2 linked regions of the Synechococcus elongatus PCC 11801 genome follow. The protein of the gene in region 1 interacts with the protein of each later gene in a pairwise test. Links are inferred from orthologs where the notes say so. Each region holds a gene or a part of one and is shown in the gene's direction. Other genes may lie near its edges.

Region 1 (9,586 bases):
CAGCCAGTCTGCTAATCACGGTCCAAGAAATTATGGCAACGGCTCAAGCCTCGCGGGTCGTAGTGGAACCGAATCAACCTCCGCAGGAACGCTGGGGCATTCTCGATCGACAAGGCGTTTGGCATCCCCTCTCCGCCTATGAGCGACTCGGCGCCAACTTGCCTCAGACGACGCTGAAGGTACGCGGCTACCGCGAGCCCTATCAACGCCTGTGGCCAGCGCTCTATACCCTTTTGAGCAGTAGTCCCGTCCAGATTCGAGGATTGGACTGGCGCGACCCCACCAATCTGATTTTGGAAACAGAGCTCGGTCTGGTTTATTGCGGTCCCTATGACCCCGCGCTGTTACCCCAGCAAATTGCCACCCTCGATCGCCTACGGCAGCTGCCAGAGAAAACGAATCTGGATGCGATCGCCTATATCGACCTGCGACAACCCGCAACCCCTCGGGTGCAGATGAAACCTACTCCACCACGGCGATCGCCTCAAACTGTTGCACAGTAGAGCAACGTAGTTTTTAGTGTCACAATCAGCATTTTTGACTAAGCCTTGCGCGTATTGCTCAGGGGGGCGTGCGGAGTATTTTGTGATTGACAACCACTGGTTACGGTTGCCTTTCCCGACGGAGTGCGTCAATAATTCTCTTGTTTTTAGTTCGCTGCCCTAAACTAACGTTCAACCTAGCTTGTTCAAGTTATCGGTTGGCCGCTACTCCTCACTCCCATGACCGACCCTATGCCGATCAACAACTCCTATGGCTTCAACCGTGATGGATCTCTGTCGGGGTTTGACGCGCTAGGGCAGCCAGAAGAATTGATTATCCCCAGCAGCGTTGCTCGCATCAAAGTGATTGGTGTTGGTGGCGGTGGCAGTAATGGGGTCAACCGCATGATCAGCAGCGATGTCAGCGGGGTTGAATTTTGGGCCCTCAACACCGATGCTCAAGCCCTGCTCCATTCCGCAGCCCCCAAGCGCATGCAGTTGGGACAGAAGCTTACGCGAGGGCTAGGGGCCGGGGGGAATCCTGCGATCGGCATGAAGGCAGCCGAAGAGTCGCGGGAAGACCTGATCGCTGCTCTTGAAGGTGCTGATCTGGTCTTTATTACTGCAGGCATGGGCGGCGGCACTGGTACCGGTGCGGCACCAATTGTCGCTGAGGTCGCTAAAGAAGTGGGGGCGCTGACAGTCGGTATTGTCACCAAGCCCTTTACGTTTGAAGGGCGTCGCCGCATGAAGCAAGCGGAGGAAGGCACGGCTGCGCTCCAGAACTCCGTTGATACCTTGATCACCATTCCCAATGATCGCCTGCTCCATGCCATCTCGGAGCAAACGCCGATTCAAGAAGCTTTCCGCGTTGCCGACGACATTCTCCGGCAGGGTGTCCAAGGGATTTCTGACATCATTACAATTCCGGGCTTGGTCAACGTTGATTTTGCCGACGTCCGCGCGGTGATGGCCGATGCCGGTTCAGCCCTGATGGGCATCGGCAGTGGTTCGGGTAAGTCACGTGCACGGGAAGCCGCGCACGCTGCGATTAGCTCACCGCTGCTCGAGTCCTCGATCGAAGGGGCACGGGGTGTTGTCTTCAACATCACGGGTGGCCGGGACATGACCTTGCATGAGGTCAACGCGGCGGCTGATGCCATTTACGAAGTGGTTGATCCGGAGGCAAACATCATCTTTGGTGCGGTGATCGACGATCGCCTCGAAGGAGAGCTGCGGATCACCGTCATTGCCACGGGCTTCAGCACCGATCGCCCCAACCTCAACACCACTTCGACCATCACCGCTCAATCTTCTAGCCCCTCGCCTGCTGCTCCCAGCTCAGTCAACCCACCGGTGAGTGGTGGCCTCGACATACCGGCCTTCTTGCAGCGGAAAATTCAAAACCGGCCCCAGTGATTCCTCCGATCGCGCTGACCATTGCGGGCTCAGATAGTGGCGGCGGGGCAGGTATTCAAGCAGATCTGCGGACTTTTGCCTTTCACAGAGTCCACGGGACTTGTGCCATTACCTGTGTAACTGCGCAGAATACGCTGGGCGTGACGCGCGTGGATGCGATCGCCCCAGAAGGGGTCACTGCACAGCTCAAAGCAGTGCTTGCTGATTTACCGCCTCAAGCTTTGAAAACCGGCATGTTGCTCAATGCCGAGATTATGGAAGTGGTCGCTCAAGCGATCGCTCCGCTCACAATTCCTCGAATTATCGATCCAGTGATGGTGTCGCGCACTGGAGCTGTGCTGATTGATCAGGCTGCGATCGCTGTCCTGCGCGATCGCCTCTTACCGCTGGCAACCGTCTTGACCCCCAATCGCTACGAAGCCCAACTGTTGGCAGGGATGGAAATTCAAGACGCTACTGATTTGGATCGAGCAGCGCAGATTATTCAGGATTGCGGGCCGCAGGCGGTGCTGATCAAAGGCGGCGCCGCGACCGGTGACTGGCACGGTGTTGATTGGTGGTGGGATGGACAGCAATCCCAAGTCTTGAAGACAGAAGCGATCGCGACACCCCACACCCACGGCAGTGGTTGCACCCTAGCTGCCGCGATTGCAGCCAACGCTGCGCTAGGGCTTGATCCGCTGGCAGCGACGCAAACAGCCAAAACCTACGTCACCGAAGCACTCCGCCACAGCCTCGCGATCGGCCACGGCCAAGGTCCACTTGGGCACTTCTACTCTTTGTTTTGATTGAGACGATTCAACTCTTCCCGCAGTTGACTCACTTGCTGGCGCAGACTTTCAAGATCATCCGCGGCAGAAGTCGAATTGCTCGGCGGCGCACTGTCGGCAGGAGTTGATGCTGCGCTCGTATTCGCCTCTGGCTCAACTTCTTCAACAGTGATTTGAATTGGCTGAGGAATGGGTGGGGGAGAACCCGCAGGCCCCCCGACAGAACCTTGAGCCTGACGAACTAATTCTTCTACTGCCTGCTTAGCTTCTTCCGTGGTCATTTCACCACGGGCAACTAAGTCATCCACCAGTTTTTGAACGCGATCGCTCAGGTCAGCGAGATTTTCACTCTTGGCAAGCTCAGGCACATAGGAAGCCAAACCAATGCCGAGGTAGACCGCTTTTTGGAGAAGATCAGTAACAGTGCTCATGCCAGCAGCTCTGGGGCGTCTTGCTTCAGCATAGCCTTGCCATTCAGGGCGTTGAAGTCGATAGGGCCGCTCTGGGAAGTGACTCTGGCCACATTCGCTGCGATCGCAAAGACTCATGCAAAAAAAGTGACCCGGAGTCTACGCCTGTCAAAAGCATCCCTTACTGCTGCTACCTTCCGGTCCTGACAGGATTTGGGCGTTCTGACCACATAGGTCCGAGTCAATCTCAGCATAGCATTGCTCCCCTATCGAGCGATCGCGCCGGTCTGATAGCGTGGGGAAGCGCGTCTCAGTTGCGACCATGCCGATCACGCCTCGTCACCTGCGTCAGTGGAAGCAACAGGGTCGCCCGATCGTGGCGTTGACTGCTTGGGATTTTGCGATCGCCAGCATTTTGGACGAGGCCGGCATTGATCTGGTCTTGGTGGGTGACTCGTTAGCGATGGTCGCCCTTGGGCATCCCACTACGCTGCCCCTGAGCTTGGAGGACATGATCCACCATGTGCAAGCAGTGCAACGCGGTTGCCGCAATGCGTTGATCGTCAGTGATTTACCCTTTCTGTCCTACCAAACCAGCCCAGAGGATGCAATTCTGGCAGCGGGTCAGCTGCTGAAGGTGACGGAAGCCCAAGCCGTCAAACTAGAGGGGGGCTATCCGCGCCTCCTAGAAACGGTGCAACGGCTGGTCGAGGTCGGTATTCCGGTGATGGGGCATGTGGGCCTAACCCCGCAATCCGTACGGCAGCTCGGCTACCGCCAGCAGGGCCAAACACCCGAAGCACAACAGCAGATTTTGGAACAATCTCTCGCGCTGGAGGCTGCTGGGGCTTTCGCGATCGTCTTGGAGCATATTCCTGACCCTCTAGCGGCCACGATCACGGCGAAACTCTCTATTCCAACGATCGGGATTGGAGCCGGCCCCGACTGTGATGGGCAAATTTTGGTGACGGCTGATTTGCTAGGCCTCACGCCCACCCAGCCGCCCTTTGCTCCGGCCTACCTCAACTTGCGCCAAGCGATCGGGTCTGCTGTCCAGCGCTATGCCCGTGAAGTCCGCGATCGCCAGTTTCTACAGTCTCAGCCAGCCGAGCAAGAGCCGCTGGCCTAAACAGTCGCGATCGCATCTAAACGCTCGAATAAACTAGCCAGCACTTGATTGGAAAAGAGCATGCCCTCCGGCTGGGTCAGGCTAAGGCGATCGCCCTGCCACTGCAGCCAACCCGCTTGTTGGTAGCGCTGAATGACCGGTTGCAGCGATCGCAGAAACTCTGAACCAAACTGCTGCTCTAGCGAAGACCAAGCCAGCCCTTCCGCAAGCCGTAGACCCAACATCAGCGTCTCTGCCAAGGCATCGGCAGGATCGGGGGGAATCGGTGCACAGGCTGCCGCGATCGCCCCTGGTGTCTCAAGCCAAGCAAAGTAATCTGCTCGGCGACGGGGGCGGCTAAAGCGCTGACCTCGCAGGGCGCTGGTCGCGCCGACACCGAACCCGTAGAAGGAATCATTCTGCCAATAGACGCGGTTGTGGCGACACTGAAATCCCGATCGCGCGTAATTGGAAATTTCGTAATGCTCAAAGCCCGCCGCCTCCAACGTGGCGTGGGTCAGCTGATACATCGCTGCCGCTTGTTCATCCGCTGGCAAGGGGCGATCGCCGGGCTGGTAGCGCTTGCCAAAGACTGTTTCAGGTTCCAGCACGAGGTCGTAGGCCGAAAGGTGAGTCGGGTCCAAGGCGATCGCAGCCTCCAGAGAAGCCTGCCAATCAGCCAAGGTCTGGCCGGGTAGACCCGAGATCAAATCCAAGCTGAGATTCTCGAAACCGGCTGCTCGGACATCCGCCACCGCGCGATCGATATCAGCCCGCCTATGGGTGCGGCCACAGCATTCGAGTAGACCGTCTTGAAACGCCTGAGCACCAATGCTGACGCGGTTAAAGCCCAGCTGACGCGTCGCGATCGCTTGCGATCGATCAAAGCTCGCGGGATCCATTTCGATCGAAATTTCAGCCGTTGCCGCAATCCCAAAACGGCGATCGAGCGCCTGCAGAATGCGATCGAGCTGGTTGGGGCTCAGCAGAGACGGCGTTCCACCACCAAAAAAGATCGTTTGCAGTGCTGGCCCGAGAACGGGGGTCGCAGCAATTTCTTGGCAGAGTGCGTCGACATACTGGCGGATCATGCCCGACTGATCCCCCCGCAGGCGATCGCCCACGACACTGATCGGGAAGTCACAGTAAAAGCAGCGACGGCGGCAAAAAGGAATGTGCAGGTAAGCTGCGATCGGCAAATTGGTCATGCGCTGTTGCCAGCAAGCCCATACTGATGGGTGGATATAATGGGGCACCCTGCCTCGCGGCTGGCGCGATCCCGTGCAGCCACAGAGTTTGCGCCGCTTCGGTTCGCGACTATGTTAGACGCTTTGATTATTCTGCTTTTTTTGATCACCGGTGCGGTAACCGGTTTCCTGGGAGTTGATCTGCTGCCGGAGCGCGCTCTGCAACAGGTCACGGATCTGGAAGGACTGCGCTTTGTGGTCGCCGGATTCACTGCTTTGTTTGGTGGCTTGTTTGGTCTCTTGGCGCAAGCAACCGTCCGACGACTGCAGCTGCAAGCGCGGCAGATGCCCACGGATCAACTGATCAGTCGAGCTGTCGGGCTGATTCTCGGTCTGGTAATTGCCAACCTGATCCTGACGCCCGTCTTCCTGCTGCCGATTCCAACCGAGTTTGTTTTCCTCAAGCCCCTAGCAGCAGTGATTGGCAGCATTGCCTTTGGCATGTCGGGGATTACCTTGGCCGATACCCATGGCCGTACGCTACTGCGGCTGGTTAATCCGGGCTCCGTTGAGTCTGCCCTGCTAGCGGAAGGAACGCTCAAACCGGCAATCAGCAAAGTGATCGACACCAGTTGCATCATTGATGGGCGGATTGAAGCCCTGATTGAAACGGGCTTTTTGGAAGGGCGGCTGATTGTACCGCAGTTTGTTTTGCAGGAGTTGCAGCAACTCGCCGATGCCAGTAATGACCAGAAGCGATCGCGGGGCCGGCGCGGCTTGGATGTGCTCAACCGCCTGCGCGAGACCTACGCTAACCGCATCTCGATTAACAGCGCCGACTACGACGACATCAGCACCGTTGATGCCAAGCTTGTTCGCCTCGCACAGGACCTGCAAGCACCATTACTCACGGTGGACTACAACCTCAATCGGGTCGCCAGCATCCAAGAGGTAACGGTACTCAACATCAACGACCTGGCTAAAACCCTACGCCCCACCTATTTGCCGGGCGATCGCTTCGACCTGCGGATTCTCAAGGAAGGCAAAGAAGCCGCTCAAGGCGTGGGCTATCTCGAAGACGGCACGATGGTTGTCGTCGAAGAGGGACGGCCCTTTATTGGTAGCGAGATTGCGGTGATGGTGACGGGTGCCTTGCAAACCTCCGCCGGACGCCTGATTTTTGCCAAGCCTGTTTCACTAATGCCCGCCTAGGTCTTCCACCCCATCCCTTGCGTAACAGAGCGTGAGCGAAAGCTAAGAAAACGGCGCAATCTGCAGGCTTCAGCGATCGCGGTGCCCACGATAGGAGCAGATGCCGCTTTCTGCGGAGAAAAATGGCCTCCTCCCCTGTCTACGCCACTTTGGACGGCAATGAAGCGGTTGCGCGGGTAGCCTATCGCCTCAGCGAAGTGATCGCCATCTATCCGATTACGCCTGCTTCACCCATGGGAGAGTGGGCTGATGCTTGGGCCGCGGCACATCGACCGAACCTCTGGGGCGATGTGCCCAGCATTATCGAAATGCAAAGTGAGGCGGGCGCTGCTGGAGCTGTGCATGGGGCGCTGCAAGTCGGATCGCTGACGACGACTTTCACGGCTTCGCAGGGATTGCTGTTGATGATCCCCAATCTCTACAAGATTGCGGGCGAACTGACGCCGATGGCGTTGCACATTGCGGCGCGATCGCTGGCAGCACAGGGACTCTCGATCTTTGGCGATCACAGCGATGTGATGGCCGTGCGGGGAACAGGATGCGCTCTCCTTTGCTCTGCTTCAGTGCAAGAAGCACAGGATTTTGCCGCGATCGCCCTGCGAGCCAGTCTGCAAAGCCGGATTCCTTTCCTGCATTTCTTTGACGGCTTCCGCACCTCCCATGAAATCCAGAAGATTGCACTGCTGCCGGACGAAGCATTGCAGCAATACATTCCTGCCGAGGCGATTCGTGAGCATCGACGTCGCGCCCTCAGTCCTGACCATCCGGTGATTCGCGGCACGGCTCAGAATCCTGATGTCTACTTCCAAGCCCGTGAGACCGTTAATCGCTACTACAACGCTGCTCCGGCTCTTGTCCAAACGGCGATGGATGAATTCGCGCAACTGACGGGACGCGCCTACAAGCTGGTGGATTATGTCGGCGCACCGGATGCAGAACGAGCGATCGTGGTGATGGGCTCCGGTGCGGAAGTCGCTGAGCAAACCGCACTAGCATTGCAAGCCCAAGGCGAAAAAGTTGGCGTGCTGAAGCTGCGGCTCTATCGGCCTTTTCCTGCGGCGGAACTGCGGCAAGCACTACCAGCGACCGTGAAAGCGATCGCGGTTCTCGATCGCTGCAAGGAACCTGGAGCCAGCGGCGAACCGCTTTATCTGGATGTGGTCGAATCCCTGTCGCGGCTGGAGCAACCGCCGCGCATCATTGGCGGGCGCTACGGCCTTTCCTCCAAGGAATTCATGCCAGCGATGGTTAAAGCGATCTTTGATCACCTTGCTCAACCACGCCTGCAGCATCCCTTCACGATCGGGATTGAGGATGACCTGACGCATCTGTCACTGCCGTGGGATGCCGATTGGTCGATCGAAGCCGACGACACGGTGCGGGCGATCTTCTACGGCCTTGGCTCGGATGGCACGGTTGGTGCCAACAAAAACTCGATCAAAATCATCGGCGAAGACACCGATAACTGGGCGCAGGGCTACTTCGTCTACGACTCGAAAAAATCAGGTTCGGTCACGGTTTCCCACTTGCGCTTTGGCCCCCGCCCGATCGCCGCACCCTACCTGATCAGTCAGGCCAACTTTGTCGCCTGCCACCAGTGGCAATTTCTGCACAGCTTCGACCTGATCGATAGCGCTGCGCCTAAGGCCACGCTGCTGATCAACAGCCCCTACAGCCCTGAGGAGACGTGGCAGCAACTGCCCGAAAAAGTGCAGCAGGGCATTCTCGATAAGCAACTCCAGCCTTGGGTGATCAACGCCGATGCACTAGCAGCGGAGCAAGGGCTAGGTCGCCACATCAACACGGTGATGCAGGTTGCTTTCTTTGCGCTGTCGGGCGTCTTGCCCCAGGAAGCCGCGATCGCGGCCTACCGGCTGGCGGTCCAGAAAACCTACGGAAAGAAAGGTCAGGCAGTCGTTGATGCCAACTTGGCGATCATTGAGCCGACCTTGGCCGCCCTCAAACCTTTGCCGGTTGGCGTTCCCGTTGCGGCGGGTGTGCCGGAAGCACCGGCGATCGCATCAGCTCCACCTTTTGTCCGCGATGTACTGGGTTCAATGCTGGCTCGCAAAGGCGATCAAATCCCAGTCAGTGCGCTGCCCGTCGATGGCACCTATCCCAGCGGCACCAGTTGCTACGAAAAGCGCAACATCAGCGACACGGTGCCGGTTTGGGAGCCCGATCTCTGTGTGCAATGCGGTAAATGCTTAGTCGTCTGCCCCCACAGCGTCATTCGCGCCAAAGTCTACGGGTCAGAAGCGTTGGAGACAGCACCGGAGGCGTTCAAGCACGTTCCCGCTCGCGATCCGGTTTGGGGCGATCGCCAGTTCACGATTCAGGTCTCGACGGAAGATTGCACCGGCTGCCAGCTCTGCGTCGAGGTTTGTCCTGCCCGCGATCGCCAGCAACCGCGACGCAAAGCACTGAACATGGCCGCACAAGCCCCGTTGCGATCGCAAGAGCGGCAAAACTGGGACTTCTTCCTCAACTTGCCCGAGGTCGATCGCAGTGTCTTAAATCTGCACAAAATCGGCCAGCAGCAGCTGCAACAACCCCTGTTCGAGTTCTCGGGAGCCTGTGCCGGTTGTGGCGAAACGCCCTACCTGAAGCTGGTGACGCAGCTGTTCGGCGATCGCATGTTGGTCGCCAATGCCACGGGTTGCTCCTCGATCTACGGCGGCAATCTACCGACGACGCCTTGGACGCATAACGCTGAAGGGCGTGGCCCTGCTTGGTCGAATTCGCTGTTTGAAGACAACGCGGAGTTTGGCTTGGGCTTTCGGGTTGCGCTCGATCAGCAGGAAGCGATGGCGAAGCAGTTGTTAAGCAACCTTGCGGCGATCGCGGGCAATCCCCTTACACCCGATCTGGTGCAGCAAACGCTCAACGCCGACCAGTCGCAGGAGACCGGCATTTTCGAGCAGCGCGATCGCATTCAGCAGCTCAAACAGCAGGTGCAAGACTGGCTGAGCCATGAAGTGGATGAATCCGTGAGCGA
Region 2 (17,071 bases), 160 kb from region 1 along the record:
GGATATTAATCAAGCCTCAATCCAAGGTAATTCTGCCCTTGAAGGAATTTTGCAAGCCATTGATCCAACTTTTTACTCTCGCGACCGCATTCACTCGATTCCTGATTTACAAGCCGAGGGAATCGAAATTCCCAATGTGCTTCTTCTCAAACGCTTACAATTACGCGCCAGCCTTGTTGCCCCCATTTTTGCTCAAGATATCCTCTGGGGACTCCTCATTGTTGGTCAAAATTCAGAGCCGCGCCGTTGGGAAAAGCTAGAAATTGATCTGCTTAAGCAGTTAGCAACCCAAGTGGGAATTGCCATTCAATAGGCCCATCTCTATGCTCAATTGGCAGCAGCCAATCAACAGCTCTTGCGCCTTGCTCAGTCGGATGGTTTAACCGGGTTAGCGAATCGCCGCTGTTTTGATCAGTCCTTGGTGACAGAGTGGAACCGTGCACTCCGCGATCAACAAGCCTTGGGTTTAATCCTGATTGACGTAGACTTTTTTAAGCAATTTAACGATACCTATGGCCACCAAGCTGGCGATGACTGCCTCAAGGCAGTGGCGACAGCACTTCAGAAGGTTGTTGCGCGTCCAGCAGACTTGATTGCTCGCTATGGCGGAGAAGAATTTGTTGCGCTTCTACCCAATACGCCCGCTCAAGGGGTCTTGCATCTGGCGGAAGCCATGCGTTCTGCCGTTGAGCAATTGAAAATACCCCATCAAGGCTCGCGAGTTCGCCCTTGGGTCAGTCTAAGTTTGGGAGCCACTGCCTGGATTCCCGATCCTCAGCAGTCACCAGATCTCTTGGTTGCTGCCGCTGATCAAGCTTTGTATCGTGCCAAGGAGTCAGGTCGTGATCGCGTCTGTTTGGCAGAGATTCCGTCTCTCGCAACTTCTTGAAGCGATCGCTTAAGTGGGGGGGTGGTTCGCCATTTGTGGCCAGTCTGGATGGACCAAAAAGCCCCGACTGATTTCTATACCCTGAGCATTGCAACCCACCACGAATTGGGCAGTATCTTGGGGGGCGATCGCTGCAAGTTCCAGCAAGCTACGGGCTTCCGCCACAATCCCTGCCCGATCGCGATCGTGGACGTAGCGCGACATCCAGAGATCACGGGGCAAACTCGCCCAACGATGAATGGACGGGAACTCCGCAGCGGAGGGCAGGCGATCTCGATGGAGAAGCCAGCCTTGTTGTGCGTGGCGTGAAACTTCTGCTTGATCGGTAGGCAGTGCTTTTCCCCAAGGTACAAAGGCAAATCCGCGAGAGAGAAGACGGCGTTGCCAAGGCGATCGCTTGGCTTCGGGAGCCTGTTGCTCGAGCCAATCTTGAAAAGCGTTTGTTTGACTCAGGGCCAACTGTCGTCCTTGCATACGCTGCAGTTTTTGAGTCAGCAGATCCTTGCTATCTGGGCCAACCCAAGCAGCACCGCTCCAGCCAAAAAACTTGAGTGCGAGTTCCCAATGCTCGTAGCGTTGCAAAACGCGATCCTCAATCAGGAAATCCAATTCTCCTAAGCAGGTCGAGCCATCGCGGAGTTGAAGCTGAGAGGCTAACAGTCGAAAGCGTGGAAGCTGCCGGAGTGCCCAGACCAGCAATGCTTCCGCACGGATCCCCAACTTGTAGGTACGGGGCTGTGCCGTCACCCACTCTGCGGCTTCGGCCGCAAGGCGATCGCGATCTTGGTCTTGCCATTGGGCTTGTAACTGTTGTCCTGCAAGGTGTAGTCGAGCATCCCCCACCAAGGGATAGCGATCGCGGCGAATCAATGCTGGACTTTGCAATAGCCACAGCACATCTGCCAACTCACGCGGCCAAGTGAGAGACTGAGCAGCCATCAGAACAGCAAGAACGATGCAGGCACTGTTGAGACCTTAGTCTCTTTCACCCTCTACCTTCTGTCTGCTTGGTGCAAGCAGGAGAACTGCCTCATTGTGAGAGTGCGTCATCCTCATGGATGGTTTCCAATCACCTCAAACCCAGCGTGAGACAGAGGACTGTTGTTTGATTACCCAGAAGCAGACGACAACGCAAGCGATCGCTGGTGATCAGTACTGCTGAATTGTGACCTGATTTGCAGGCGATCGGATATGGAAACGAGCTGAACCAGAGTAAAGCTGCTGCGTGTGATCAATCTCACAGTTGCTTGTGAGCTGCTACAAAGCTCCAAATCAGCGATCGGAGGAGAGTGAAAGTGTTCTCAGAAGAACAGCTCATGACTCTCCTAAACGACTCCCTTCAAATCACTCAAAAAACGACCGTTAGCCAAGCCATTCCTGAGTCTGTTAAGGAACAAGCTGCTGCTCAGATTGCAGTTACGCCAGAATATACGAATAAGCTCAACCCACCTTCTGGATTTGCGGGCCCAATCCCTGACTTCAAAGCACCGACCAAAGATATCGAGGGAGCCATTCAAACCACACCCGGTGGACAGAAAAACAATGGAACTATTTTTGGCACTGGATTCACTGTTGAGAGCTTTTTGAAGCACTCTTTGGCAAAGAAACAGGTGCAAATATTTGGCAATCTGTGCTAGAAGAAGTTGCCACCAAAACAGGTGTCTCTTTAGAGAATTTGACAAGGATTATCAATTCTCCTGAATTTAATCAAGGCTTTGCTAATTTACCAAAATTTGTATCAGTATCTACTGATGCAAATCCTAGTTATGCAGGTTCAATTGGTACTTCCTCAGGAGGTTCCTCAGCTCTTGGAGTAGTAGCAACAGCAGGTGGAAAATCACCCATTAGCAGCAATCCCATGGATGTTTTTCAAAACAATGGCGTCAGTGGGCTACTAGGTACGTCAGCTAGTGCAGGAGTTAAAACACTTGAAGACTTTAATAAAGCTAGTCTTATCGCAATAGATTACGATCCTCAGGAAACTCAGTTCGTCAAAGATTTTGCTAACGATGTAATGGTTGCTGCTACTGGCCTTGGAGCGGCAGCAGGTGTAGCTGCATTAGCTGGAGTATCCGCACCTCTTTTACTTGCAGCAGGCGCAGTTTTAGGAGGATATGGTGCTTATGCTCACGCTGTTGTAAGACTAACTGAGACGTACGGAACACCAGTTGAAGGTACTGCTACAGGATCTGCTATCAAGATTCCAGACCCAGAAATGCAGGGAAAAATCGTCAATATTATTAGCGAAGCTATTCTGGATCAGCTCGCTCAAGTGAATTTAGGAAAACCTGTCGGGCAAGGTGGAAGTGGAGATGCCATGCCAGTCGATGATGGTGGAATTGGTGGGGTATTTCAAGGTGGTGCGATCGCGGTTAATTCTCAATCACAACTCGGCAAAAATCTATTTGGTCAGCCCACCGGCTTGAATGGTGAGAATGTCAGCGGCGGCAACAAAGGCCTCGACACCTTTGGTAACAGTAATGGCGCAGGTGTGATTAATCCTGGCGATGGGGGCAGTAATCCTGCTGGCGACTCTCGCTTTCTGAATGATCCGGGTCAAGCGATCGGTGGTGCTCAATCAGCGCCCAATCTGTCTGGTGCACCGACTCAATCGGGTCAGACTTTGATCGGTACTGCTGGGAATGATGTCCTGACAGGTAGCACCAGCAATGATTTGCTAGATGGCCGTCAAGGTCGCGATATTTTGACGGGTGGCAATGGCAGCGATCGCTTTCGGTTTACAACTCCTGAATTCGGTCTGAATCAGGCCGATCGCATCACCGATTTCAACCGCTTGGCAGGCGATCGCCTTGAAATCTCTCGAGCCGCTTTTGATTTGGCAGCGAATACGGTGCTGAGCTTTCAAACTGTCAACAGTGATGCAGTCTTAGCACAAGCATTAGAGAGCAACAACCTGTTTGTCTATGACCAACGGAATGGCTCTCTCTTTTTTAACCAGAATGGTGCGGCTGCAGGCTTTGGCGAAGGCGGAGTCTTTGCAGTCCTTGAAGGAGGAGCTGCTTTAACTGCCAGTGACATTACTTTCCTAGGCTAGTCTTCACGGCTTCTTCAGTCACATCCTTCAACTCGTCAGCCAGACCTTAATGATTGAGGGTCTGGCTTGTTTGATGCGATCGACCCTTAAATCTCTTGAGTGATTTCGGTTGTAATTAGAAGTCCAGCAAAATCTAATCAATAACAAGGGCTCCACAAAAACCAGTGAAGTCCTCCGAATCTCTTGTGGTTTTAGTGTGCATTAGAACTGCTTGAGGAAGCGGAGATCACTGGCGTAGAGACGGCGGATATCATCCATACCGTGCAGCACCATCGCGAAGCGCTCCACGCCAAAACCGGCTGCAAAGCCGCTGTAGGTTTCCGGATCGCAGCCCACGGCTTTGAGAACATTGGGATCGACCATGCCGCAGCCTAAGACTTCTAGCCATTTGCCTTGCCAGAGCACATCGACTTCAGCTGACGGTTCGGTGAAGGGGAAGAAGCTGGCGCGGAAGCGAATCGGTAAATCGCCAAACAATGCCTGAATTAGGGTTTTGACAGTGCCCTTCAGGTCCGTGAATGTCAAACCCTCATCCACAGCTAGCAATTCCACCTGATGGAAGACTGCCGAGTGAGTCGCATCAACGGCATCGCGGCGATAGACGCGGCCTGGAGCGACGACCCGAATTGGCGGCTCCTGCTCTTCCATGTGGCGAATCTGCACGGAAGAAGTATGCGTCCGCAACAGGTTGCCGTCAGTCAGGTAGAAGGTGTCCTGCATGTCCCGCGCTGGGTGATCAGCGGGCATGTTCAGGGCTTCGAAGTTGTAATAATCCGACTCCATCTCTGGGCCTTCAGCCACCTGATAGCCGAGGCCGACCAGGATGTCGAGAATGCGATCGATCGTGCTTTGCAGCGGATGAATGCGACCCTGCGGGCGGTAGTGCCCCGGCATGGTCACATCGATCGCTTCTGCAATCAGTCGTGCTTCCAGTTCTGCTTTACCGAGGGCTTCGCGCCGCTGATCCAAATCGGTTGTGATGTGCGCTTTGACAGTGTTGGCTAGGCCACCAATGCGGGGGCGATCGCTGGCATCCAGTTTGCCCATCGCGCCGAGGATGGCTGAAAGTTCTCCTTTTTTACCCAAAAAGGCGATGCGCAGTTGCTCCAAGGCTTCACGATCGCTCGCTGCAGCGATCGCCTCGAGGGCACGGGTTTGCAGAGCTTCGAGTTGAGCCTCAAGCTCGCTGAGCTGACTGAGCATAGGATTCAAGCAAAAAGGGCGGCGGAGCCATCAAAGTCCAGATTACCAGTCGTGCGATCGCGCCGGTGTCGGCCACCCAACCCGTTTTGGGCGCAGAATCCGGCTAGGGTAGTCAGGGCAGGCCCAGCAATTCGGTATGCGACTTCTGATCAGCAACGACGATGGCGTATTCGCCCTCGGCATCCAAACCCTCGCCAACCGCCTCGCGCAGGCAGGCCATGAGGTCACGGTTGTCTGTCCCGATCGCGAGCGATCGGCCACGGGTCACGGCCTGACGTTACACAAACCGATTCGGGCTGAGCGGATTGAAGGACTTTTTGATCCGGCTGTGCAGGTCTGGGCTTGCTCCGGGACGCCTTCAGATTGCGTCAAACTAGCGCTCGGTACGCTTTTACCGGAACTCCCCGAATTTGTTCTCTCCGGCATCAATCACGGTCCGAATCTGGGCACCGACGTGCTTTACTCGGGCACTGTCTCGGCAGCGATGGAAGGGGTGATTGAAGGGATTCCCAGCATTGCTCTGAGCCTGGCGAGCTTCACAGCACGTGATTTTGAACCGGCTGCTGAAATTGCTGTGGAGTTACTGGAGCGCTTGCCGCACCCCAGTTCACCGAAAGTGCTGCTGAGCGTCAACATTCCGCCCGTACCGAAGGAAGAGATCGCAGGCATTCGTTTGACGCGCCAAGGCATTCGCCGCTATGTCGATCTATTCGATCAGCGGGTTGATCCACGCGGTAAGCCCTACTTCTGGCTCGCAGGCGAAGTTGTGGAAGAAAGTGAGCCGCAGGAACCGGCTGATAGCCACTGGAGCGACGTCGATGCGATCCGCCGCAACTATGTGACGGTGACGCCGCTGCAGTACGACTTGACACACTACGCCAGCCTCAACCAGCTCGATCACCTCAATCGCTAGGGGCGATCGCGTCCTGCAGGGCTAGGATCGCAATCGGTGATCACGGTGCAAGTAAAGGCTGGGAGAGCGATCGCGTGTTTGATGCCTTAGTGATTGGGTCGGGGCCAGCGGGCTTGGCGATCGCGGCGGAGCTGGCACAGCGCGGCTTGAAAGTCCAAGGACTGTCCCCCGTTTATCCGTTCCATCCTTGGGAAAATACCTACGGTATCTGGGGACCCGAGCTGGATAGCTTGGGGTTAGGGCACCTATTCGGGCATCGCTGGTCGAACTGTGTTAGCTACTTTGGTGATGCTTTAGTTCGACACCAGTACGATTACGGCCTCTTCGATCGCGCCAAATTGCAACAGCACTGGTTGCAGCAGTGTGAGCAAGGCGAAATGCGATGGCAGCTCGGCAAAGCAGCCGCGATCGCCTACGACTCGCACCATTCCTGCGTCACCACAGAAGTAGGTCAGGAACTGCAAGCACGGTTAGTAGTTGACACAACCGGGCACCAAGCGGCCTTAATCCAGCGTCCTCAGTCAGACGCGATCGCCTACCAAGCGGCCTACGGGATCATTGGGCAGTTCTCTCAGCCGCCGATTGAACCCGGGCAGTTTGTGCTGATGGACTACCGCAGCGATCACCTTTCACCGGAGGAGCGCCAGCTGCCACCAACCTTCCTCTACGCGATGGATCTCGGTAACGATATCTACTTCGTTGAAGAAACATCATTAGCGGCTTGCCCAGCTATTCCCTACGATCGTCTCAAACAGCGGCTCTATCAGCGACTGAATGCTCGCGGCGTGACGGTGCAGGCGATTCAACACGAGGAATATTGCCTATTTCCGATGAATTTGCCACTACCCGATCTGACTCAGCCGGTGGTGGGTTTTGGTGGGGCGGCCAGCATGGTGCATCCAGCTTCTGGCTATATGGTCGGGGCGTTACTGCGGCGGGCTCCTGACCTAGCAAATGCGATCGCGGCCGGACTCAATGCGAGCCCCAGTTTGACAACCGCAGAATTGGCAGCACAGGCTTGGGGAGGTCTTTGGCCAACCGAAAAAATTCGCAAGCACTACATCTATCAATTTGGCCTCGAAAAGTTGATGCGCTTCTCGGAAACGCAACTCAACCACCATTTCCAAACCTTCTTTGGTCTGCCGCAGGAGCAGTGGTACGGCTTTTTGACCAACACGCTCTCGCTACCGGAGCTAATTCAAGCCATGCTCGGCTTGTTTGCCCAAGCGCCGAACGATGTGCGCTGGGGGCTAATGGGTCAGCAAGGACGGGAACTCCAACTGTTTTGGCAGGCGGTCGTAGCTCGCTAAAGGCTGATGAAGGGCTGTATTTAGCCCCTGCAACGCTGGCCGCCTTTGCCAAGATCCCGTAAAGTTTTTGAAGCGCTGCTGTGATTGTTACAGAATCCCAGTGAGCAGTTGTCTCGCTTCAACTTGAGGATCGTTTCCCCCAAGCAATGGCTTCCGAAAACTACCTCAACCATCCCACCTTCGGATTGCTCTATCAGATCTGCAGCTTTGGGGATAGCAAAGAACTCTTTGCGACTCTGTATGCTCAGCGCCTCTTTTTCTTAGTCGCCTTCGATGCTCGCGGCACACGCTTTGAGCCGATCGGACGCAATGAAGCGCGCATGCTAGTTGACAATCGCCTGCGTCAGCTGCGCCGCGAAGCCAGCCTGCAGGAATACAATCAGTTGCAGCAAGTCTTTAAGCAAACTTTTCTGTAGCGAGCCAAGGAGTCAGAGGCAGGCATGGCCCAAATTGCCGAGCGGTTGGCCAGTCTCCGATCGCAGTTGCCGCCTTCAGTCCAGCTCATCGCCGTCAGTAAAAACCATCCCGCCACCGCAATTCGGGAAGCCTATGCAGCGGGGCAACGGCACTTTGGTGAAAATCGCGTTCAAGAAGCGATCGCCAAACAAGCAGAACTAACCGATCTGCCAGATTTGACTTGGCATCTGATCGGGCCACTCCAGAGCAATAAAGTCCGCAAAGCGGTCGAACACTTCGATTGGATTCACTCTGTGGATAGCTGGGCTTTGGCTGAGCGACTCGATCGCATTGCCGGCGAACTCGGGCGATCGCCCCAGATTTGCTTGCAGGTCAAACTGTTGCCGGATCCGAATAAAGCCGGTTGGGACCCCGTCGACCTCCGTGCAGACTTCAGTCAACTCAGCCAACTGCAGCACATCCAGATCCGCGGCTTGATGGCCATTCCACCCCTGGGTTTGACGCCTGCCGAGACACAAGCCTTGTTTGCCCAAGCGCACACCTTGGCGTCGGAGTTACAGCAGCAAGCGCCGCAGCTAAAACTGACTGAGCTTTCGATGGGAATGTCGAATGATTGGCCCCTCGCAGTCGCGGAAGGAGCAACTTGGATTCGGGTAGGGACTCAGCTCTTTGGTCCGCGATCGCCCCAGTAGTTGAAATTGATCATCCAGCTCCCAGATTGAGCCTGCGATCGCGTTGTAAGCAGCTTTCAGCACCATTGTTAAAAAAAAGCTGAGATTTGTTCAATAAGACCAGTCAAAATCTTGTTGTTTGTGCTATTACTACTGCGTCTCCATAGACCCAAGCAGTGCCACACGGCCTCGCTGGTGGTCGGCGGAAAGAGTGTGGTGTCGTTGTCCTTGGAGGAACTTGACCGTGTCTTTTGTAAATCGCATCCGCGATATCGTCGGTCTCAATGAGTCGGTGGAGTACGACGAAGAGTACGAAACCTATGATGTCGGTACGGACTCTTACAACAGCTATAACGATGCTGCAGAGACTGGTTCCCGCCGGAGACAGCGCAGCCACACGGCCGCTCTAGAGCCCGCCAGCACCCCTACCAGCAATGTGATTGGCTTGCCTGGTCTCAGCAGCAGCTCGGAAGTTGTGGTGATGGAACCCCGCTCCTTTGAAGAGATGCCCCAAGCTATCCAAGCCCTACGCGAGCGTAAGACGATCGTCTTGAATCTGACGATGATGGAGCCGGAGCAAGCTCAGCGTGCCGTTGATTTCGTTGCTGGCGGCACCTTTGCGATTGATGGCCATCAGGAGCGCGTTGGCGAAAGCATTTTCCTCTTCACCCCGAGCTGTGTTCACGTCACAACCCAAGGTGGTGAGCAGTACCTGAGCGACACACCGGTGGCAGCCCCTGTTCAGCCCGCGGCGAGTTTTGGTCGGACAGCAACTCCCACGCCAGCTTGGGCAACGGAAACGCGCTACGCCGCTCAATAGCGTACAAGTAGACTCTCCGCACCGCCTTAAGCGGCACCTCCCCCTAGTACCTGTCGAGGGCGATCGCAGTGATTGCACTTGGCAGGTTTTTCGTTGCTCTAGGATCAGAAGTGAATTTTTGAGTCGGGATCGGCATGATCAGCAGCTTGGGCATCATTGGCGGCGGTGTGATGGGAGAAGCCCTGCTTGCCCGGCTGTTGGCCCAAGGTCAGGTGGATGCCGCGGCAGTGATCGTTAGTGAACCCTTTGCCGCTCGTCGTGAGTTTTTGAGCGATCGCTATGGGGTGAAGTGTGTTGCCGAAAATGCTGAGGCATCCCAGGCGGATTGGCTATTGCTGGCGATCAAGCCCCAGGTGTTTGATGCCGCAGTGTCAGGCTTAGCAAGTCTGCGCTGCGATCGCCTGATCTTGTCGATTTTGGCGGGGGTGCCCTTGGCCAAGCTGGAAGCGGCATTTCCCGGTGAAGCAGTGATCCGAGCGATGCCCAATACGCCGGCGACTGTTGGAGCTGGGGTGACTGCGATCGCAGCGGGGCAGCAGGTGACTGCAGATCAGATCAGCCAAGCGCAGGAATTTTTCGCGGCTGTGGGTCGCGTTGTCACCGTGCCTGAGTCGCAACTAGATGCTGTGACGGGTCTATCGGGGTCGGGCCCTGGCTATGTCGCCTTGATTATCGAAGCCCTGAGCGATGGTGGTGTAGCTGCCGGCTTGCCGCGTGCGATCGCTACAGAGCTGGCGATTCAAACGGTGCGAGGAACGGCAGAACTGCTCCAAGACACCGGCTGGCATCCAGGTGAACTCAAGGATCGCGTCTGTAGCCCCGGCGGTACCACGATCGCCGGGGTGGCGACACTCGAATCTCATGGCCTACGCTCGGCGCTGATTGAAGCAGTCAAGGCCGCGGCGCTGCGATCGCAACAGTTGGGCTAGGTTCCTGCCTCACGATTCGTCGATAGCCGCTGGCCAATGCGGGGTTCTTCGCCCCGCCGTAGGCGATCGAGGTTGCTGCGATGCCGATAGATGACGTAAACACCGGCTGCGATGCCCAGAATCTTGTTGGGTAGCGGCTCGGGCAGAACTAGCATCAAAACAATGACGGTGATCGCTCCGGCGATCGAACCGAGCGAGACAATCCGAAACAGCGCCAGCAGCAGTAAGAAGGCCCCAAATCCTGAGAGCCCCACTACGGGCGATAAGGCCAGAAGCACACCCAGGCTGGTGGCGACGGATTTGCCGCCACGAAAGTTGAGCCAGATGGGCAGGCTATGACCGACGACAGCAATGATCGCAGCAAAGGCGGCTAGCCAAGCGATCGCGATGGGATCCAGACCATTAGCTGAAGCGATCGCCCGTGCTGCAACGACTGCGAGGACACCCTTGAGAATGTCGGTAATGAACACCACCAAGGCGGGACCTTTGCCCAACACGCGCAGCACGTTGGTAGCGCCAGTTGAGCCAGACCCCTCCTTGCGGATATCAATGCCTTTGAGCCAGCGGCCGGCCAGATAGCCCGCGGGGAATGAGCCCAAGAGGTAAGCAAGCAGCGCGATCGTGACAACACTGAGCAACATGGGTCTGGGTCAGAAGTCTGGACACTACCTTATTACGAGGCGTGAGCTTCCGGAGCTGGACTCGGCTATAAACAGCAAAGCCGACTGTCCAAGACAACCGGCTTCAGCAGGCAGGAAAAGTTGAAGGAGCGATTGTCCTTAGGCGGCAGCTTCCATCCAGTCGTAAATCTGTTCGAGTTCTTGCAGGTTCACCAAACCGTAGCGCCAGAGCACCATCGGGATGGGGCCTTGCTCTTGTTCGCTATGGCGGACGGCCATCTCAATCGAGGCATCTGGCAATGCCAGCTCTTCCTGCAGGAAACGAATCAGCTCTGGCTTCGCTGCAGCGATTGGAGTATTGAGACTAGATTCGTTGCCCGGGAAGGGGATGAAACTCATGGGATGTTGCGAGGATGACCGAGGAAGAATGCTTAGGAGCCCAAATGTTACACCGATGACAGAAAAAGTCAAGCGATGTGCATTCAGAGTAGTGCAGCTTAGACAGATGGGTCGCTGAATCGCAAACGAAAGCAACAATCAGCGGCTTTTAGTGCGCTGATGTTAACAGTCCTGGCGAGTTTGACAAGAGAGCAAAAGTGCTTAGGGTTTTTTGAGGTGAATCGGTTGCACCCACTGACCCGTCATGATTTGCAGGGCGAGCTTGCGTAGCAGTGGGATATGGCGCAGTGACCACAACCCGAGGCGCCGCAACTGGACTAGCGGCCAAAAGTGATTGGAAAAGAGGCGATCGAGTAGATCGGTAAAGCCCAAAATCAGCCAAGTTTCGCGTTTGCGGCGGCGTTCGTAGCGCCGCAAGAGCGTTAGGCGTCCCAAATCTTTGCGTCGTTGGCGATCGCTCGTCAGGGTTTCTATCAGGGCGCCCGCATCCTGAATGCCGAGGTTCAGCCCCTGTCCACCGACAGGATGACAGCAGTGGGCTGCATCTCCGACAAGAGCGAAGCGGTGCTGGACGTAGCGACGGCTTTGACGCAGCTGCACCGGAAAGATCCGGCGATCGCTGAGCAAGCGCAGTTGTCCGTAGCGATCGCCAAAGGGTTGTTGCAGTTGCTGGAGAAACTCTGACTCGGGAAGATCACGCAACTGTTGCGCCTGAGCATGGGGTGCCGTCCAGACAATCTGGGCGCGATCGCCTGGCAGGGGCAGCACGGCAAAGGGACCACTCTTGCGGAAACATTCCTGAGCAATGCCTTGGTGCGATCGCTCTAAGCTGATCACTGCCGTCAGACAAGATTGCCAGTAGGCCCAGCCATCGCGACGAATGCCGCAGGCTTCACGCAGGGGGGAATTGGGGCCATCGGCCGCAACGACGAGTTGACTCTGCCACTGCTGTTGAATGCCATCCCGCTCTAGCAACAGCATGGCTTGGCGGGTCCCCAAGTTGACTTCGAGAAGCTGTGTTGAGGGGAGCCAAGTCAAATTCGGGACCGTTGCGAACTGCTCGTACAGCGTCTCGAGCAGAACCCGATGCTCAGCGACGTAGCCAAGACTTTGCGATCGCTGTAAATCCTTCGGCAATAGTCGTACTGACTTGGGAAGGGCTGTATCACTGAGCTGAATTTCTTGGAAAGGTTGAATACGGGGCAGCAATGTTTCCCACAGCCCCAACTGTTCTAGTAAATCGGCAGCAGCCAAGGTCAAGGCATAGGCGCGATCGCGGCTGAGGACGACATTGGGTGGTTGAGCTTCCACGAGGGCAACCCGCAACCCTTGGCGGGCTAGGCCATAGGCCACCAAACTACCGACAATGCCAGCTCCGACAACAACGACATCGGTGGTCAGTAAAGGCGAAGGAGCAAACTCGGTGGGGTTGGCCTCGGTCAACATGGATAGGCACCACTCCAGCAGGGGACAGCTTTATTTTCAACGCTTCTCAGGAAAGCGGGGGGCGATCGCGATAATAAGCAGAGAGAATTCTGGGCGTTTCCATGACGGCTACGACTGTAAAACCGATGGGGCTTGCCTCTCGTTTGGTCAGTGGCATCCTCCAGATCCAGCCGCTGTTTGACCTCGCCCGCAAACGGGCGCGATCGATGATGGTGCAGCGTGCCAGTCAAATCGGTGTCGATTGGCCAGCCAGAACTGCTGCCCTGCGCCAGCGGCAAAGCGAGCAGTCGTTCTCGCCCGACTGGGAACAGGATCTGCAGGCTCTAACTAATCCTGATCTCCAGTACCCGAGCTATTACGTCGCACCCTTCCATGCCTATCCCGAAGGCAACCTGGGCTGGGATCCCGCCATGGAAGTTGAAGTGGCGGCACTTTCAGTCCATGCCCGCATTTGGCCGGAAGCTGGTGCCCAAGGGGATGCACAACTGCGCGCCAGCTATCACCAAGTATTGAAAGAGCAATTGCCAACCGCACCCCAGCGAATTTTGGATATCGGCTGTAGCGTCGGCATGAGTACCTTCACGCTGCAAGACACGTTCCCCGAAGCCGCGATCGCCGGTCTGGATCTCTCGCCCTACTTCCTTGCCGTCGCGAAATATCAGTCTGAGCAAGCGGGGCGATCGGTGCTTTGGCACCATGCTGCTGCCGAAGCCACAGGGCTACCGGATCAAAGTTTTGATTTAGTGTCTTCCTGCCTGGTCTTTCACGAACTACCGGCTCAAGCAGCTCAAGACATCCTCAAAGAGGCGCGACGCTTGCTGCCCGTCGGTGGTCACATTGCCCTGATGGACATGAATCCGCAGTCGGAAGTCTTCGCCAAGATGCCGCCCTACATCCTGACGCTGCTGAAGAGTACCGAGCCCTACATCGATGAATATTTCAGCTTGGACTTGGATGCTGTGTTTCAGACGGCGGGGTTTACTGCTCCGACTCGAGTTCGCAATAGTCCCCGCCACCATACGCTGATTGCCCAAGCGATTTAAGCGGGCGGCCAGTTGGCGATCGCCACAGGCTCAATCTCATCGGCCAGCTTGAAGCCGAAGATTTGGCTGTAGAAATACAGCTCACCTTCGAGCGATCGCTTGATGTTGGCGGCCTGCCGGAAGCCGTGCTGTTCCTCGGGGAAGGGGACATAGGCGACAGGCAGACCTTTCGCTTTGAGGGCGGCGACCATCGTTTCGGCCTGCGCCGGTGGCACGACCTTATCCTCCAGCCCTTGGAAGAAGATCACCGGGCAGTTGAGTTGCTCAACGTGGTGAATCGGCGATCGCTCGCGGTAGAGATCCGCCGCTGCCGGCCAAGGGCCAATCAAGCCATCGAGGTAGCGGGACTCAAACTTGTGGGTGTCTTCGGCGAGGGCTTTAAGGTCACCAATCCCGTAGCGGCTAGCTCCCGCTTTGAAAACATCGGTGAAGGTCAAGGCGCAGAGTGTGGTGTAGCCGCCAGCGCTGCCGCCATCAATGCAGAGGCGATCGCCGTCGACCAGCCCTTGCTCCGCTAGCCATTGGGCACCCGCGGCACAGTCTTCGACATCGACAATGCCCCACTGTCCTTGCAGGGCATCGCGATAGGGGCGGCCATAGCCGGTGCTGCCGCCGTAATCCACATCGAGGACGGCGATACCGCGACTCGTCCAATACTGAATGCCGAGGCTGAGGCTACTGCGGGTTTGTGCAGTTGGGCCACCGTGGCTTTTGACCAGTAGCGGTGGCTTCTCGTCCGCAGGCGCTTGGTAGTCGGGATTACTCGGCGGGTAGAAGTGACCGTAGGCAACCCGACCGTTGGCGCTGGGGAAGGCGATGCTTTGGGGAATGGAGAGATAACGCGGATCAAGATCCAGGCTGGAGCTGGATTTGAGTACCTGCCACTCGCCACTGCTGATCTGCAGTTCAACCACGGCACCCGGGCGATCGGGACCGGCTCCAGTAAACAAAGCGCGATCGCCCTCAACAACTAAGCCGGAGATGTCCGTGAACGGCAGGTCAAACGGTTTCAGGCTACCCGTAGCGAGATCCACCAGCGAGAGCGACCAGTGCCCTGCTTTCGTAGAAGCGGCTAGCCAGCGATCGCGATCGATTGGTGCCCAAGTGCGCATGCCAAATACCCACTGGGGCATGCCAAATTCCGCTTCAGTAGGCGCGATCGCCTGCGTCGTTTGACCATCCCAGCAGTAGAGATTCCACCAACCGCTGCAATCGGAGACAAAGCCCAAGCGCCCATCTGGCAGCCATTCCGGCTGAAACACCGACTCGCGATCGCCACCTGCTACCTTTTGCGGCGTTGCTAGCGAACCATCGGCTTGGAACTCTGCCACCCAGAGCTCAGTGCCATCCCAAGGCATATTCGGGTGTGACCAAGTCAGCCAAGCCAGCCGTTGTACATCGTTACTAAGGCGCGGCGACGCGTAGAAGTCAGCCCCGATCGCGAGAACCTGTCCTTCACTGGGTTCGCCAGTCAGGGGAATCGCCACGATCGCATCGATCGCTTCACCCTCGGGACGGTGATCTTCACGCACGCCAATCCAGCGGTGGCGCTGGCGATCGATCAGCCCATCGGCAAATTTCAGCGGCAGCTCCGGCGTTAATGGCTGCGGATCTTGGCCGGGAATGAGGCGGTAGAGCCGCTGATCCTTGTCATGGCTGAAGTAGACCACGCCCTGATCGATGCAGTAGGCGCCGCCGCCGTACTCATGAGCGCGGGTGCGGACATTCCAAGGTGCTGGCGTCAGTTCTTCAATCTGTCCTTCAGAACTTTGGCGGATCAGGGTGGTGCGGCCGCGTTCCGTGGGGCGCGACTCCAGCCAGTAGCGATCGCCTCCTGCTAGCGATACACCGCTTAATCCAACACTGCCTTGCACAATCAGGTCGGCACTGATCGGCGATCGCCAAGAACCGTAGGCAGCCGTGATCATTCAGGAGTCTCCATGCTTTCTCCACTCTGCCATCTGGCTGGAGTCCAACTCGAGGGCGATCGCTCCAGAGGGACTTGCCAGCCGCTCCATCTCCGCTGATGATGAGGCCACTTTCTGCCCTTCACTGCTGATCGAATCTCGGATGCAACTTGCAGTGCTTGATCGCTTGCGGCTCCCTGGCTTTAGTGGCTCGACCTTTGCGGCACGACTGGCGCGCTGGGGACTGGGCATCAGCCTGATCTACGTTGTGATTGCGATCGCAGCACCGCTCTTGCAGTCCTTGGGCTGGATTCAAAATCCGACAGAAGCGCTGCTCAATCCCATTCATGCCGCTCCTTCTTGGCAGCACTGGTTTGGTACAACGCGTCAGGGGTATGACGTCTTTTCCCGCACCCTGTTTGGCACCCGAGTGGCACTGCAGGTGGTCTTGCTGGGAACTAGCTTGAGCCTAGCGATCGGGGTGCCCTTAGGGTTAATTGCTGGTTATTGGGGTGGTTGGCTCGATCGTGCCCTCGTTTTCTTAATGGACGTGGTCTATACGCTGCCTGGGTTGTTGCTGTCGATCACACTCGCTTTTGTGGTTGGTCGTGGCGTACCCAATGCGGCGATCGCACTCAGCATTGCCTACGTCCCCCAATATTTCCGCGTGGTGCGCAACCAGACTGCGAGTGTCAAAAGCGAACCCTATATTGAGGCGGCGCGATCGCTGGGGGCTTCGACCCCGCACATCCTGCGCAAGTACTTGGTGGCCAACGTCATTCAAAGTGTGCCGGTGCTCTTCACCTTGAACGCAGCTGATGCGGTCTTGATTCTGGGTGGTTTGGGGTTTCTCGGTTTAGGTCTACCGGAGGCAGTGCCGGAATGGGGCTATGACCTGCGTCAGGCTTTAGATGCCCTGCCCACAGGAATTTGGTGGACCGCACTCTTTCCTGGGCTGGCAATGACGCTGCTGGTGGTCGCGCTCTCGCTACTGGGCGAAGGACTCGGAGAAACCCTTCAACCTCAGCGGCGCTAGGCTAAGGGCTATGGGGCTTGGCGATGCTGATTTACTCGATTACCTCCGCTGTGCGCGGCGGCTCTATCTGAATCGCTGGGGCGATCGCCAACAAGCTGAAGTTCCCAATGCTTATCTACAGCGGTTGCGTCGTCTGGCCTTAGAACGCCGGCGAGAAGTGGCGGCGGGATGGCAGGCGATCGCGGTTGATCCAATCGATCGCTCTGCCTCGACCCTTGATCTGATGGCGCAGGGGGTCGACTGCATCGAAGGTGCTCATCTCCAAGTTGGTACGGACTGGGCCGATCCTGATTTGCTGATTCGGCAGCCCGGTCAGTCGATTTGGGGCGATTGGATTTACCAGCCCGCCGCCGTCAAACTAGCGAAGAAACCCAAGACGGAATATCTGCTGCAGCTGGCGTTTCAGGCAGAGC

The links.
Region 2: the proteins of ftsZ (region 1) and DOP62_RS05865 interact in binary tests that used the Bacillus subtilis proteins (3 or more experiments, as listed by UniProt). The link is inferred for Synechococcus elongatus PCC 11801 from one-to-one orthologs.

The regions. Positions count from the first base shown.
Region 1 is NZ_CP030139.2:1,387,546-1,397,131, reverse strand. What follows is about bases 1-2,811. They hold ftsZ (cell division protein FtsZ), read left to right. Parts: upstream 1-722; coding sequence 723-1,901; downstream 1,902-2,811. Other genes in these bases: DOP62_RS06655 (phasin family protein), read right to left, coding at 2,674-2,811; thiD (bifunctional hydroxymethylpyrimidine kinase/phosphomethylpyrimidine kinase), read left to right, coding at 1,898-2,689; DOP62_RS06670 (cell division protein FtsQ/DivIB), read left to right, coding at 1-503. Outside these bases: more of DOP62_RS06655, read right to left, coding at 2,812-3,102; panB (3-methyl-2-oxobutanoate hydroxymethyltransferase), read left to right, coding at 3,404-4,210; radical SAM family heme chaperone HemW, read right to left, coding at 4,207-5,397; DOP62_RS06635 (PIN/TRAM domain-containing protein), read left to right, coding at 5,509-6,588; nifJ (pyruvate:ferredoxin (flavodoxin) oxidoreductase), read left to right, coding at 6,711-9,586. UniProt on the Bacillus subtilis protein: Essential cell division protein that forms a contractile ring structure (Z ring) at the future cell division site. The regulation of the ring assembly controls the timing and the location of cell division.
Region 2 is NZ_CP030139.2:1,226,255-1,243,325, reverse strand. What follows is about bases 7,514-10,490. They hold DOP62_RS05865 (cell division protein SepF), read left to right. Parts: upstream 7,514-8,702; coding sequence 8,703-9,278; downstream 9,279-10,490. Other genes in these bases: plsY (glycerol-3-phosphate 1-O-acyltransferase PlsY), read right to left, coding at 10,204-10,490; proC (pyrroline-5-carboxylate reductase), read left to right, coding at 9,413-10,207; DOP62_RS05870 (YggS family pyridoxal phosphate-dependent enzyme), read left to right, coding at 7,811-8,479; pipX (transcriptional coactivator PipX), read left to right, coding at 7,517-7,786. In the rest of the region: DOP62_RS05915 (CBS domain-containing protein), read left to right, coding at 1-313; DOP62_RS05910 (diguanylate cyclase), read left to right, coding at 332-889; DOP62_RS05905 (DUF1853 family protein), read right to left, coding at 899-1,828; DOP62_RS05900 (hypothetical protein), read left to right, coding at 2,185-2,526; DOP62_RS05895 (calcium-binding protein), read left to right, coding at 2,520-3,944; pheS (phenylalanine--tRNA ligase subunit alpha), read right to left, coding at 4,146-5,147; 5'/3'-nucleotidase SurE, read left to right, coding at 5,284-6,060; crtL (lycopene beta cyclase), read left to right, coding at 6,135-7,370; more of plsY, read right to left, coding at 10,491-10,848; DOP62_RS05850 (DUF2949 domain-containing protein), read right to left, coding at 10,987-11,226; DOP62_RS05845 (FAD-dependent hydroxylase), read right to left, coding at 11,428-12,672; DOP62_RS05840 (class I SAM-dependent methyltransferase), read left to right, coding at 12,774-13,715; DOP62_RS05835 (S9 family peptidase), read right to left, coding at 13,712-15,643; DOP62_RS05830 (ABC transporter permease), read left to right, coding at 15,786-16,658; DOP62_RS05825 (TM0106 family RecB-like putative nuclease), read left to right, coding at 16,669-17,071. UniProt on the Bacillus subtilis protein: Cell division protein that is part of the divisome complex and is recruited early to the Z-ring. Probably stimulates Z-ring formation, perhaps through the cross-linking of FtsZ protofilaments. Its function overlaps with FtsA.